Regions from separate parts of the Vibrio hyugaensis genome, predicted to be linked through region 1. Evidence: riboswitches for the same ligand, from Rfam matches in the RefSeq annotation. Region 1 holds a riboswitch; the other holds the start of a gene.

Region 1 (7,864 bases):
CATGCAAGAGCTTGAGCCTCGTTTGTTCTCGTTCAACAACCCAGCGGGGGCTTGTGGCACTTGTGATGGTTTAGGTGTGCAGCAATATTTCGATCCTAGTCGAGTGATTCAAGATGACTCACTCAGCTTAGCGCAAGGGGCAATTCGAGGTTGGGATCAGAAAAATTACTACTACTTCCAAATGCTAACAGCCTTGGCGGATCATTACGGCTTTGATCTTCACGTTCCGTTTAACTCCTTACCGAAGAAGACCCAAGACATCATTCTTAAAGGTTCTGGGCGTACCGAAGTTGAGTTCAAATACATTAACGATCGTGGTGATATTCGCGTTAAACGCCATCCATTCGAAGGGATCCTAAACACCCTTGAGCGTCGTTACCGCGATACCGAATCAAACTCAGTACGCGAAGAGCTCGCAAAATACATCTCAACCAAATCTTGCTCAAGCTGTGGCGGCACTCGTTTACGCCTTGAAGCGCGCAATGTTTTTATTGCCGATACAACATTGCCAGAGATCGTTGAACTCAGCATTGCGGATGCGTTGGATTTCTTCCACACACTGAAGCTACAAGGTCAACGTGCTCAAATCGCTGAAAAAGTGATGAAAGAAATCAATGACCGTCTACAGTTCTTGGTTAACGTTGGTTTGAACTATCTAAACTTGTCACGCAGTGCAGAAACCCTCTCAGGCGGTGAGGCGCAACGTATTCGTCTAGCGAGCCAAATTGGTGCTGGTTTAGTGGGGGTAATGTACGTTCTGGATGAGCCATCAATAGGCCTCCACCAGCGCGATAATGAACGCCTATTGAAGACCTTGACCCATCTACGAGATTTAGGCAATACGGTATTAGTCGTTGAACACGATGAAGATGCCATTCGTTGTGCAGACCACGTGATTGATATTGGTCCCGGCGCTGGAGTGCACGGCGGTAACGTGGTCGCAGAAGGTACGATGGAAGATATCATCGCTAACCCGAACTCTCTGACAGGTCAGTACTTAAGTGGCGCAAAAGAGATTGCGATACCAAAAGAACGTACTCCGCGAGATCCAAAGAAAACGGTTGAGTTGCAGGGCGCTACAGGTAATAACCTTAAGAATGTCGACCTTTCGATTCCTGTTGGTTTGTTTAGTTGTATTACGGGCGTATCAGGCTCAGGTAAATCAACTCTGATCAACGATACCTTCTTTAAGATTGCTCATACTCAATTGAACGGTGCAACAACGGCGCACCCTTCACCCTACAAATCGGTCAAAGGTCTGGAGCACTTCGATAAAGTTATCGATATCGACCAGAGCCCAATCGGTCGAACACCACGTTCAAACCCTGCGACTTATACGGGTATCTTTACTCCGATTCGTGAGCTGTTTGCAGGTACACAAGAGTCGCGTTCTCGTGGCTACAAGCCGGGACGCTTTAGCTTTAACGTGCGCGGAGGTCGTTGTGAAGCGTGTCAGGGTGATGGCGTAATCAAAGTAGAAATGCATTTCCTACCTGACGTATATGTTCCTTGTGATGTATGTAAAGGTAAGCGCTACAACCGTGAAACACTTGAAGTGCGTTACAAAGGCAAGACCATTGATGAAGTATTGGAAATGACAGTAGAAGATGCTCGAACCTTCTTTGATCCAGTGCCTGCCATTGCTCGTAAACTGCAAACGCTGATGGATGTGGGTTTGTCGTACATTCGCCTAGGCCAAGCAGCAACCACATTATCAGGTGGTGAAGCACAACGTGTGAAACTAGCACGTGAACTCTCTAAGCGTGATACAGGTAAAACCTTGTACATTCTTGATGAGCCAACAACGGGCCTTCACTTTCATGATATTCAACAGTTACTGACCGTTCTGCATCGTCTACGCGATCACGGAAACACAGTAGTGGTGATTGAACATAACCTAGACGTAATCAAGACAGCGGACTGGATTATCGACTTAGGACCAGAAGGCGGCCAAGGTGGCGGTGAGATCATCGCGCAAGGAACACCGGAAGATGTGTCTCAGATCGAAGGTTCGCACACAGCTCGCTTCCTTAAGCCTATGTTGAAGTAGAAAAAACAGGTAAAGTACAAAGACCAGCCACTGCTGGTCTTTTTTCATTCAGAACAACACAATAACTATGGCTACTATACACGTCAGTGGAACTAAGCTTTCTCCAGGGAAAATTCAAGTTCCTCTTAATCGCAAGTTTCTCATCGCGCTAGCGGCACTTTTTCTGCTGGCGATGCACTTCTTTATGCCAAATCCAGGCGGCTCTGGACTCGCATTGTCTTTCAACGCAACCACTTGGATGGCGTTCAGCTTTGCACTCGGGATCGGCTGCTACCAACTTGCGACCAACCGTGTATTACGCTATTCCAAATTAACGATTGGCCTGTTGATTAGCTGTATCATCATGACATTGCCAATCTTCTACCCCAACGCAGATAGTACGCTTGCAGCCAATAAACTGATTGGCCTTTGGTGCGGCATGTTTTTCTTTGTGGTACTGCAGCAGTTCCATTTTAGCAACAAGCACCGCCAACGTTTGTTGTGGCTTATTGTGCTTGCGGTTGTTATAGAGGCGATTTTCGGCTTAACCCAATACCTTTACCTTAAGCCGGGAAACGTATTTGGATATGACACGGTAGCCAACCGCCCATATGGTATTTTCCAACAACCCAATGTCATGGCGAGTTTTCTCGCGACAGGCTTAGTGATCGCAAGTTATCTGCTTGTTCGTCAGCCTTATAAATACTCGCGTAAACTCAGTGATATTTATCTGCTCTATGCCGTGCCAGTACTAACTCTACCACTTATTGTTGCATTGGCATCTCGAACGGGGTGGCTTGCTTCAATCATCGCGATCCTATTAGTCATTCCGTACATGTATCGCTTCGCAACCAAAGCAAGGTTCGTACGTTGGGCAGTCGCAATGGCAACTGGCTTAGTCTTATCTATTGTGATCATGCAGATCGCTTTTCCTGATGGTAGCGGATTAGCCAGCGAAAAAGTGAACATGGAATCACCCCGAGCTTATACCTTCCCGCAAACGCTCGATATGGTGATTGAAAAGCCATTTACTGGTTATGGTTACGGTAAGTTTGAATCAGAATACATGCTATACACGGCTCGCCAACATGCTCTAAATGAGAATTACCCTGCGGGTTTACCGTCGATGGACCACCCACATAACGAACTCTTGTATTGGTCAGTAGAAGGCGGGTTATTACCAATCTTGGGGATCTTCCTCGCGATGGCGTTAGTGCTGCATAGAATCTATCAGGCAAAACGAGGCACTCGCCTAGCCTTGCTCGCTCTGTTCATCCCTATCATTCTCCATTCACAGCTAGAGTATCCGTTTTACCACTCACTGGTGCATTGGATAATCTTCATAATCCTGCTGTACTGGGTTGACCAACGAGTCTCCCGTTACCGCCAAGCACCTTTTAGCCGAGTAACTAAAAGCTTACTGCGCGTTTGCAGCTTAGTGATTCCAGTCGTATTCAGCTTTTATATGATGAGTGCTTTGCATACCAACTACGTGTTAACCAAGTTTGAGACCACGCGTCCAACCAACCCAGATATCTTGAATCAGGTGACGAACCCTGTGGTTTGGAAAGATCGTTTTGACTGGGATGTCTACAGCACCTTCTTGAACATTGGATTATACAAACAAGATCCAACGTTAATTCAGCCATACATTGATTGGTCGTTAGAGATCATTAAAGATAAGCCTCGTCCAGCGTTCTACAACAACCTAATCCTTGCATATCAAGGACTGGATGATACGAGCAAGGCAGAACAAATCCGTGCAGAGGCACAATTCTTGTTTCCTAAGGTTGATTTCAGTGGCGTCAATTATCAACCTCCTTCTCAAGCCGTATCAGCTTCACCAACGCCAACTTCTGGTGCTGATCAATAAACATAAAAAAGCGAAGGGATGACCTTCGCTTTTCTTTATCTCGTTGTCGAATCATTTTACTCAGTCAGCGATTCTTCTAAAGCACGCAAACACAAAGCAACATTTTCAGGTCGAGCACCATAGCCCATCAAACCAATTCGCCATGCTTTACCGGCAAGCGCTCCCAAGCCCGCACCAATCTCAAGGTTGTAGGTTTCAAGCAGATGATGACGCACTTTAGCTTCATCAACGCCCTCTGGAACGTAAATCGCGTTAAGTTGCGGTAAGCGGTACTCTTCTTCTACCACAAATTCAAAACCCAACTTCTGTAATCCTGCTTTTAGCTTCTCATGCATCAATTGATGGCGTGCCCACGCATTTTCTAAGCCTTCGTTCTTCAGGATAAGTAGTGCCTCATGAAATGCATATAAACTGTTCACTGGTGCTGTGTGGTGATAGCTGCGTTTGCCCTCTCCACTCCAGTAACCTAATACTAAACTTTGATCCAAGAACCAGCTTTGAACCGGTGTCGTTCTGGCATGAATCTTCTCTATGGCAGCAGGAGAAAGCGTCACAGGTGATAACCCCGGTACACACGACAAGCATTTCTGACTTCCTGAGTAAACAGCATCCAACTGCCACTCATCAACCTTAAGCGGCACGCCACCGAGTGATGTCACCGCATCTACAATCGACAACAAACCGAATTGTTTGGCTAGCTGACCTAACGTTTGAGCATCACTTACCGCACCCGTCGATGTTTCCGCATGTACGAAGGCAAGAATCTTGGCGTCAGGATGATCTTTCAACACCTCTTCAACTTTATCTATCGATACAGGTGTACCCCATTCATCATCGACGACAATCGCCTCACCACCAGCACGAACCACATTTTCACGCATGCGCTCACCGAAAACACCATTGCGACAGACGATAACTTTGTCACCCTTTTCAATCAGATTAACGAAGCACGTTTCCATCCCCGCACTGCCTGGCGCAGAAACAGCGATAGTGAATTCGTTCTCAGTTTGGAAGGCGTATTTGAGTAGTTGTTTTAGCTCATCCATCATCGCGATAAAAAGTGGATCTAGATGGCCAACCGTTGGACGGCTGAGCGCCTGTAAAACCTGAGGTGAAATATCAGATGGGCCAGGTCCCATCAAAATACGATGTGGGGGAATAAAGCTTTGGATCGGCATGTCAGCTCCTTGATTGCAGTCATTCATCCTGAGCGTTGTAAAAATTCTATTTAAAAGGTTGTCTCAGGTATCGAACTTTTCACCCTAATAGATTTTTTCTCTATCGGCAATTAGCCCTAAGTATAGAGGTCAAACCACTGTCACAAATTCGTTAATAAAAACTTTCATTCTGGTTGGAGATATTGGTTGACATTGTGACAACAAAACCGTTCAATGTTTGAGCTTTATGCAGAAGAGGAGCACTGCCCAGGCAGGTGATTTGTGGAGCCGCAATTCCAATACCAATCACTCAGGGGGAGTAGTGCCGAGGTAAGTCAAAGTTGCAGGATTTGGCTTATCGGTTGACTTGGGTTGAGTCCCATCAACTGTCATCAGCGCAGTCTGATGAAGGGCTTCTGAGGGTAAATTTTCAAATTACATTCTAAATACCTCTCTATTTGCTCTGTTCCTTTCCTCACCAAAACATTGGATGTATTGGCAACCAATTTACGTTGTAATTTTTTAGGAAGTCGTGGGAGAACGCAGTGAGCGCATTTAACGTAGCGAAATTCGGTGGAACCAGTGTTGCCAACTTTGAGGCAATGAGTCGTTGTGCCACCATTATAGAAAACAATCCAAATACCCGTCTTGTCGTGAGCAGTGCTTGTTCTGGTGTTACCAACATTTTGGTCGAATTGGCAAACGGTGTTCAGGACCAAGAGCAACGCGCAGAAGTGCTACAAAAATTAGCCGATATTCATGAATCTATCTTATCTCAGTTAGAAGATGCGACTAAAGCGGCGGCTGAGGTTTACGAAATTCTTGATACTGTTACCAGCCTTGCGGAAGCAGCCTCTATTCAAGCAAGTACTAAACTGACAGATCATTTAGTGGCATGTGGCGAACTGATGTCGACTCATATTCTTGCTCAGTTAATGCGTGAAAGAGGTATCAACGCCGCTCGTTTTGATATTCGAGATATTTTAAAAACAGATGGCAACTTTGGCCGCGCAGAACCACAACTAGAAAGTATTTCAATGCTAGCGCAAGAACAGCTGGTTCCTCTTTGCCAAAAACATGTCGTCATTACACAGGGCTTTATTGGCTCAGATGAAGAAGGCAACACCACGACATTAGGTCGCGGTGGTAGTGACTACAGCGCAGCTTTGATTGCTGAAGGTGTTAAAGCGGCAGGCCTAGAGATCTGGACTGACGTTCCGGGCATTTACACTACCGACCCACGTATTGCACCCAAAGCGTCACCAATTCCTGAGATCAGCTTTAGCGAAGCATCAGAGATGGCAAACTTCGGCGCGAAGATCCTTCACCCTTCCACTCTGGTACCAGCACTCCGTCACGATATTCCGGTCTTCGTTGGCTCTTCTAAAGAGCCAGAAAAAGGTGGTACGTGGATTCGACACCAAGTAGAGAGCTCACCGCTATTCCGAGCACTTGCTCTTCGTTGCAATCAAACTATGGTCACTCTGCGCAGCGTGAACATGTTCCATGCTTACGGATTCTTAGCGAAAGTATTCGAGATCCTAGCTAAACACAAAATCTCAGTGGACTTGATCACCACATCTGAAATCAGTGTGTCACTCACTCTCGATCAAACAGACACATCAGGCGGTACACCACAGCTACCACAGGCAGTACGCGAAGAGCTCGAAGAATTGTGTACAGTAGAAGTTGAGCACGACCTGTGTTTAGTCGCTCTGATTGGTAACAACATGAGCGAGAGCAAAGGCTACGCTAAGCAAGTCTTCGGAACACTAGAGGACTTCAACTTACGTATGATTTGTTACGGTGCAAGCCCACATAACTTATGTTTTCTTGTTCATGAGTCTGTATCACGACAAGCTATTCAGAAACTGCATACAGAGTTATTCGAGCAATAATCGCGACTAAATACTCTGGACGAATAAAGCAAAGGGCTGCACGTAGCAGCCCTTTTCCTTTGTGTGTGGATCGATTTAACCGTTAATGTTTGGACCGAGCCACTTTTCAGCCTCGATCCTATCCCAGCCCTTGCGATCAGCGTAACTTAGCATCTGATCCTCTTGGATCTGAGCGATCGCAAAATAACGTGAGTCTGGGTGGGAGAAGTACCAGCCAGAAACAGAGGCACCTGGATACATCGCATAGCTCGAGGTCAAAGACATACCAATATTCTCTTCAACATTCATCAATTCCCAAAGAGGTCCTTTCTCGGTATGTTCAGGGCATGCTGGATAACCCGGAGCAGGTCGAATACCTTGGTACTTTTCACGAATCAGATCTTCATTAGAGAGAGCTTCTTCTGCCGCATAGCCCCAAATTTCTTTACGTACTCGTTCATGCAGACACTCAGCAAATGCTTCTGCCAGACGATCCGCAACCGCTTGAATCATAATAGCGTTGTAATCATCACCTTGTGCTTTGTATTCATCTGCGAGTTCACGCTCACCGATTCCACCAGTCACTGCAAACGCGCCAATCCAATCTTTTTTACCCGACTCTTTCGGAGCAACATAATCAGAAAGGCAGTAGTTGAAACCTTTTGGTTTCTCGGTCTGCTGACGTAAATTGAGCAAAACTTTCGCTACTTCGGTGCGTGATTCATCTGTGTAGACTTCGATATCATCGCCAACACTCGCCGCGGGGAACAAACCACACATACCACGAGCCTTAAGCAATCCTTCACGCTCAACGCGATCCAGCAAATCATTTGCATCTTTGAACAAACGCTTCGCCTCTTCGCCAACCTCTGAGTGTTTAAAAATGGTCGGGTACTTGCCAACGAGAGACCATGTCATAAAGAAAGGC
Region 2 (7,864 bases), 1.7 Mb from region 1:
GTTGCGAATTTCTGGAAGAATCACAGTTTCACGCGCTTCTTTAAGCATTAGAGCGTGTGATGTGTTGTTGATGTCTTCAGAAGTACATGCAAAGTGGAAGAACTCGTTTACTGCGTGCAGTTCAGGAACGTCTGCTACTTTCTCTTTGAGGAAGTACTCAACCGCTTTAACGTCGTGGTTAGTTGTACGCTCGATCTCTTTGATACGGCGTGCATCTTCTTCAGAGAAGTTTGCAGCAAGGTCGTCTAGGAATTGGTTTGCTTCTGCGCTAAACGCTGGCACTTCTGCAATTTCAGCAGTAGCAGCAAGCTTTTGTAGCCAGCGGATTTCAACGATAGTACGGTACTTAAGTAGACCGTACTCACTGAAAATTTCGCGTAACGCAATTGTCTTGCTTCCGTAACGACCGTCTACTGGTGAAACAGCAGTCAATGCTGACAGTTCCATGATGTTCTCCTGAATTGGGTTTCTAAATTTCGTGAGCTTTATACCAATAACTGTGGCAATTGTCACGAATATTGCGCAAACGTTTGCGCGGGATTTGTTTTGGTAGAAAAAAATGAGCTCGCGATAAACGCGAGCTGCTTATTTATTACCTTATTACATACGAGCAAGAAGAATTTGTGCTTGCTCGACCATCTTTTTGCGTCCAAAGATTAAGTGGCGACGTTTACCGCCAACTTGACGCCAGAGTACTGCACTACGAATACCTGATAACAACAACGCGCGAACTTTGTGTTGGTTAGAGGTTTGTTGCAGCACGGATGGGGTACCGGTAACTTGAATGCGAGGGCCGATAGGGCTAACAACATCCAAGTAAATGCTTGCTAGGTTGCTGATCATTTGATCGTCCAGCAATTCAAAATGTTCCGTTTGACGCTGAGCCATTTGGATACGGTCACCAAGTTGTGACATTGCATCGTTGCGGCCTGTTAGCTTGCGCTCTAATGCCATTAGGCTAATGATGTAGCGAGTAACTTCACTCCCTGACGGGGTGCTATCAATCCCTTTCACTAAGCACTCAAGACCCAGCTTTAAGTCGGATTCACGACCAAAGACACCAATAGTGTTCGCTGGGTTTGTATTGATAATGGCGTTAATTGACGTTTCAAAGGCATCTTGATCACAATGTCCGTTTTTCGCTGCCTGTTGAACCAATGCAACAGCTTGGCAAATGCCTGCGAAAGCGATAGTACGGTCATAAAGTGTATTCGCCACGTAACGACTCCTAAGCTTGAGAATATTTAATGCGTTGCTCGATGATGCCGCCACCTAGGCACACGTCATCTTTGTAGAACACGGCCGATTGACCTGGAGTCACGGCAATTTGTGGTTCGTCAAAGATCACCTTAATGTTCTCATCATCGATAGGGATGATTGTACAAGGAATATCTTCCTGACGGTAACGTGTTTTCACTGTGCACTTCATAACATCGCGAATTGGCTCACGATCTACCCAGTGAAGTTGTGATGCAAGTAGACCTTCTGATTTTAGCATCGGGTGGTCTTTACCTTGTACCGCAATCAAAACATTACGCTTTAGATCTTTCTCGCCAACGAACCATGGGTCTTCGTTACCGCCGCCGCCTTTACGTCCACCGATGTGAAGACCTTTACGCTGACCAAGCGTGTGGTACATCAGGCCTTGGTGTTGACCAATCACTTCGCCTTCTGGTGTTTCAATGTTACCAGGTTGCGCAGGTAGGTATTTACCGAGGAACTCAGTGAACTTGCGCTCACCGATGAAACAAATACCCGTCGAGTCTTTCTTCTTCGCGGTGATTAGATCTTGCTCTTCCGCAATGCGGCGTACTTCTGGCTTCTCTAGGTCACCAACAGGGAATAGGCTACGAGCAATTTGCTCGTTGCTTAATGTGTACAGGAAGTAGCTTTGATCTTTGTTGCCATCTAGACCACGTAGCATCTGTGGTTTCTCCTGTTCTTCACCAGGTAAAGCGTTCTCTGGGAATGAACGACGTACGTAGTGACCCATTGCAATGTAATCTGCATCAAGCACTTCATCAGCGAATTCTAGGAATGCTTTGAACTTGATTTCTTTGTTACAAAGAATGTCTGGGTTTGGTGTACGACCAGCTTTGTATTCAGCTAAGAAGTACTCAAATACGTTATCCCAGTACTCAGCAGCAAAGTTGATGGTGTGTAGGTGAATGCCCAGCTTGTCACATACTGCTTGAGCATCAGCAAGATCTTCTGCTGCTGTACAATATTCTTCGTTGTCATCTTCTTCCCAGTTCTTCATGAACAGGCCTTCTACTTGGTAGCCTTGTTGCTTTAGAAGATACGCAGAAACAGATGAATCAACGCCGCCGGACATACCGACGATGACTTTCTTTTGGCTGTTATCAGACATTACTAAACACCACTTAAATAAACGGGACGCAGATTCTAACAGAATCCACAGACCGGTGACAGATCCGAGATCGAAATCACACTTCGATTTTGGCTTAAATTTATCCAAATACGAACGTGAGAGTTAAATTCGATAAGTATAGAAGGGTTATATATGGCATAGTTGGCAAAAATCCAAGAGGAAAAATCAAATGACTGAAGAAAACCAATTTATGCAAGAAGCTGAGTTGATTGAAATTGTAGAGAATCAACTTGAAGACGGTAACCCTATTAAAGTCAAAGAGACGTTAATGCGTTTGATGATGACTGGTACACCACGTGAAGATGCGGTTGCGATGATGGCGTGTGCTATGTCTATCGAGATTTTCGACGTGATGAAAAATGAAGGTGAATTCAATCTAAAGCGCTATACCGAACACCTCGAACAGCTGCCTGATTTGGGTTTCATGGAAGGCGAATAGAGCGTTAGAAAATAAAAAGCAGGGTGCAAACGTTTGCTATAATCGCTTTTATTGCTGCTTTATTGTCAGCGGTATAGAATCCGTTCTCCTTTTCATCCCTTACTCAGACTAACAATATGAAATTTCCTGGACAACGCAAATCGAAGCACTATTTTCCTGTTCATGCTCGTGACCCATTGGTGAGCCAAGCACAAGAAAGCAAAAAGATGACGCGCACTCACATCATTGGTATTGATCAGACTCTGGTTGATATTGAGGCGAAAGTTACAACGGATGTGATTGAAAAGTACGGTTTGAGTAAAGGACACTCGTTGGTAATTGATGACGCAACAGCAGAAGCGCTTTATCAACAATTAAAAGAAGAATGCCTAATTACCAATGAGTATGCAGGTGGCACGATTGGTAATACGCTACACAATTATTCTGTGTTGGCAGATGACCGCTCAACGCTTCTGGGTGTAATGAGCCAAGATATCAAAATCGGCAGCTACGGTTACCGTTATTTATGTAACACATCAAGCCGCATGGATCTGAACTACCTACAAGGTGTTGAGGGTGCAATTGGTCGTTGTTTTGCTCTTATTACTGAAGACGGTGAACGTACTTTCGCTATCAGCGAAGGTCAAATGAACCAACTTCACCCAGACAATATCCCTGAAAAGATTTTCAAGAGCGCGTCGGCTTTAGTACTGACTGCATACCTCGTTCGTTGTAAAGAAGGTGACCCAATGCCTGAAGCAACGATGCGTGCGATTGAATACGCGAAGAAACACGATGTACCTGTTGTATTAACGCTAGGTACCAAATTCGTTATTCAAGATGACCCTACATTCTGGCAAGAGTTTATTCGCGATAACGTTTCTGTTGTTGCAATGAATGAAGATGAAGCGGAAGCATTAACGGGCGAATCTGATCCTCTAGCAGCATCGGATAAAACGTTAGATTGGGCTGATCTAGTGCTTTGTACTGCTGGTCCTGTTGGCCTATTTATGGCGGGTTACACTGAAGATAGCGCGAAACGTGAAACTTCTTTGCCATTACTTCCAGGTTCTATTGCTGAATTTAACCGTTTCGAATTTAGTCGCCCAGCGAAGAAAGATACGTGCGAGAATGCAATTAAAGTATATTCACATATCTCTCCATACATGGGTGGCCCAGAAAAAATTAAGAACACCAATGGCGCAGGTGATGCGGCATTGTCTGCGGTTCTTCACGATATGGCGGCAAATAAATACCACAAAGAAAATGTGCCTAACTCAAGCAAGCACAGCAATGAGTATTTAACTTACTCTTCATTCTCTCAAGTTTGTAAATACGCAAACCGTGCAAGTTATGAAGTGTTAGTTCAACACTCTCCACGTCTTTCTCGCGGCCTGCCGGAGCGTGAAGATAGTTTGGAAGAAGCATACTGGGAACGTTAATTAATCACGTTGAATTAGGTAATTCCTAGCATACGAAAAAATGGCGCATTCCAAATGCGCCATTTTTGTATCTACTTACAGATAAATAAAAAGGTTCCCATTTGGGAACCTTTTTTAATTTCATAAATCTTTTATTAGATTAGGAAATCGTCTAGAGATTTACCTGCATCAAGTTGCTCTTGGATTGATGAAGGTGTACGACCTTGACCCGTCCAAGTTTTTTCTTCGCCGTTAGTGTCAGTGTACTTGTACTTAGCTGGACGAGGAGCGCGTTTAGCTTTCGCTTTAGTCTTCGTTTCGCCAGATAGTGCACTGATTAGTGCTTCAACGTCGATACCGTCTTGAGCGATTTGCTCAGCGATAGCTGCAAGTTTTGCTTCTTGCTCAGCAAGTGCTGCGCGGTCAGCTTCTTCAGCTTCTTTACGCTCTTCAACAACGATAGTTAATTTATCTAGAGCTTCTTCCAATTGTTCTAGAGTCAGCTCACGAGAGAATGCACGAAGGCTACGGATATTTAGAAGTGTTTTAGTCAGCTCTGACATAACGATTCCTATTAATAGGTTAAAAGGTTCAACACTAGTTATCGATACGATTAATTAAATGCTAAACGAGAAATAAAACATAGAGTCCTTATATTTAACTTTATCTTTCTCATATGTGCAAATGCTAATTCATGATTTAGATTAAATTTCTTGGTTTTTTTCTTAATAAAGCAATATTAATTTACAGATATGAATTCTTAATTGAGTTTAACCTCAGTTTTTTCATTATAGATACTGCGTTTTTCTCGATTAGTGGTTTCTTTATTTATATGTTGAATTCTATTTCTCTCAATCTGACAGGAAAGTAGGAAAAGAGGGAAAACCGAATGTCATATTTCTTTCATTTATTGTTAGAACACAAAACATGAAGAATTGATGGTAGTAATAAAGTTTCATAAAAGACAGCATTGTCGTGATTGCAGTTGCTCAATCTATAGTTGGCTCACATTCTATTTATAAATCAAAACTGCGATTATTTATTCATTTAATTTAGTTTGATGTGTTGCATTGGAGGTCTTCATGAGTACAATGGCTGTCACCTGATGCAATATTGCAGACAATTTGTTGTTAATTTGTACAATTAATGGTTAATTGTTTGTTATTGCCGTAGAGGTGCAGTCTCGAAGAGTAGCTATTATTGGGGTGATGCCAATGAATAATAGTGGAAGGCGAAGATTGCCGAAGTAAGTGGCCTATCAAAACCACTTGCTGGGGTTGTCTCTGAAAGGAACAACACTGCCATAGTATATTTACATTAAACTATGGAGCGCTACTGTAGGGTTGGGTGGAGTGTTCGCTTCCCTGTCGCTAAGTTCAACATGAGCACGTACCGTATGCTACGTGACTTGTCTGCAGTAGATCTCTAGCCAAACTTTGGTTTTTGAAGATCATGAATTTAATAGATTTTGCACATTCTCCTGTTTCGTTACTACCGCCGATTGTCGCTTTGACACTGGCGATTTTGACTCGACGCGTATTAGTTTCTCTTGGTGTAGGTATCGTACTTGGTGCGATTCTGCTTAATGATTGGTCTATCGGTAACACGATAGGTTATGTGAGTTCTCAAGTTTCTTCTGTCTTTATTGAAGACGGCGGTCTTAACACTTGGAACATGAGTATTGTCGGTTTCCTAATTCTTTTAGGTATGACAACGGCGTTATTGACGCTATCTGGCGGTACTCGCGCTTTTGCTGAATGGGCGCAAACACGAGTTAAAAGTAAACGTGGCTCTAAACTTCTTGCTGCCTTCTTAGGCGTCTTCATTTTTGTCGACGATTACTTTAACAGTCTTGCTGTTGGTGCGATTTCTCGTCCAGTAACAGACCGTTTCTATGTGTCTCGCGCTAAACTGGCGTACATTCTAGACTCCACCGCAGCTCCTATGTGTGTGATTATGCCTGCTTCAAGCTGGGGTGCTTACATCATTACGATCATCGGCGGTATCTTGGTGTCACACGGCATCACTGAATACTCAGCACTCGGTGCGTATGTTCGTCTTATTCCAATGAACTTCTATGCTGTATTTGCTCTACTTATGGTATTTGCAGTAGCGTGGTTCGGTCTTGATATCGGTAAAATGCGTGAGCACGAAATTGCCGCCTCTCAGGGCCGTGGTTTTGAAAAAGACAAAGAAAACGACACGCAAGAAGCACATGAACTAAACGAAGAGCTAGATATTCGTGAAAGCGAGAAGGGTAAAGTTTCTGACCTAGTTCTCCCTATCGTTACGCTTATCATTGCTACGATCGCTTCTATGCTTTACACAGGTGGGCAGGCCCTAGCCGCTGACGGTAAAGAGTTTGCGCTCCTCGGTGCGTTCGAGAACACTGATGTAGGTACTTCTTTAGTTTACGGTAGCTTGCTGGGCCTTGCGGTTGCACTATTTACTGTACTTAAGCAAGGCATCCCAATGGCGGAAATTGGCCGCACACTTTGGATTGGTGCGAAGTCAATGTTTGGTGCGATCCTTATCCTTGTGTTTGCTTGGACTATCGGCTCTGTTATCGGTGACATGAAGACGGGTTCTTACCTATCGACTATGGCTCAGGGCAACATTAATCCGCATTGGCTACCAGTCATCCTATTCTTGCTATCTGGCCTAATGGCGTTCTCGACAGGTACGTCGTGGGGCACGTTTGGCATCATGCTCCCTATCGCGGGCGACATGGCAGGTGCAACAGACGTAGCGCTTATGCTGCCAATGTTGAGTGCAGTACTGGCAGGTGCGGTATTCGGTGACCACTGTTCACCAATCTCTGATACGACAATTCTGTCGTCGACAGGCGCCCGTTGTAATCACATTGATCACGTATCGACTCAGTTGCCTTATGCATTATCAGTCGCGCTTGTTTCATGCGTGGGCTTTATCGCTCTTGGTATGACCGCGTCTATCGTATTCTCTTTCATTGCTGCGTCGATTACTTTTGTTATCGTTTGCGCAATTTTGTCATGGCTTTCTAAGTCAAAAATGGCATCGTGTCAGAACGCTTAATTGCTTGATAATTAACATAAAATAAAAGGAGGCTTCGGCCTCCTTTTTTATTTGTATTATACAATTCGATTTTTTTTAAAATTAAGGGTTGAAAAAAAGAATCAGCTTGGTTAGTGTGGTTACTAACAAAGCAACTAAGACGAGCCTTGAAATAAGTATGCGCAATTTTGTAATGAACATTCATCACCATCATCACCCAATTTAGTCTTTCGGGAGATGCGCGCATACCCGGGAGACAGGATACTCCCGGAGGTGAAAATCAAAGTGTAAACAGATTTCAAACCCTCGGGAGACCAAAATCTCTCGAGGGTTTTTTAGTTTTACTGGTTTATAAAATATTTAGATTATCGAATCTGGCACAGGGATAAAGCAATGCAAACACAACGCTTAAGAATCGCAATTCAGAAAAAAGGCCGCTTAAGTAAAGAGAGCCAAGCTCTATTGAAAAAGTGTGGTGTGAAATTCAATGTAATGGGTGAGCGTCTGGTCGTTCATTCTGAAAATATGCCAATTGATTTGTTATTAGTTCGTGATGATGACATCCCAGGTTTAATTATGGATGGTGTTGTTGACCTAGGT

Evidence for each region. Region 1 has a riboswitch for lysine ahead of lysC (lysine-sensitive aspartokinase 3). Riboswitches for the same ligand answer to the same signal wherever they lie in the genome.
Region 2: another riboswitch for lysine. It lies ahead of tet(35) (tetracycline efflux Na+/H+ antiporter family transporter Tet(35)); the one in region 1 lies ahead of lysC (lysine-sensitive aspartokinase 3).

What each region holds. Positions count from the first base shown of each region.
Region 1 is NZ_CP025794.1:2,596,777-2,604,640, reverse strand. It holds gene uvrA (excinuclease ABC subunit UvrA) at 1-2,050, shown strand, start outside; gene C1S74_RS12850 (PglL family O-oligosaccharyltransferase) at 2,118-3,902, shown strand; gene C1S74_RS12845 (pyridoxal-phosphate-dependent aminotransferase family protein) at 3,959-5,080, opposite strand; lysine riboswitch at 5,305-5,483, shown strand; gene lysC (lysine-sensitive aspartokinase 3) at 5,605-6,957, shown strand; gene metH (methionine synthase) at 7,033-7,864, opposite strand, start outside.
Region 2 is NZ_CP025794.1:854,311-862,174, reverse strand. It holds gene purB (adenylosuccinate lyase) at 1-447, opposite strand, end outside; gene hflD (high frequency lysogenization protein HflD) at 601-1,218, opposite strand; gene mnmA (tRNA 2-thiouridine(34) synthase MnmA) at 1,229-2,371, opposite strand; gene C1S74_RS04610 (hypothetical protein) at 2,562-2,831, shown strand; gene C1S74_RS04605 (inosine/guanosine kinase) at 2,948-4,252, shown strand; gene C1S74_RS04600 (H-NS family histone-like protein) at 4,387-4,794, opposite strand; lysine riboswitch at 5,394-5,574, shown strand; gene tet(35) (tetracycline efflux Na+/H+ antiporter family transporter Tet(35)) at 5,684-7,285, shown strand; His leader region at 7,466-7,604, shown strand; gene hisG (ATP phosphoribosyltransferase) at 7,658-7,864, shown strand, end outside.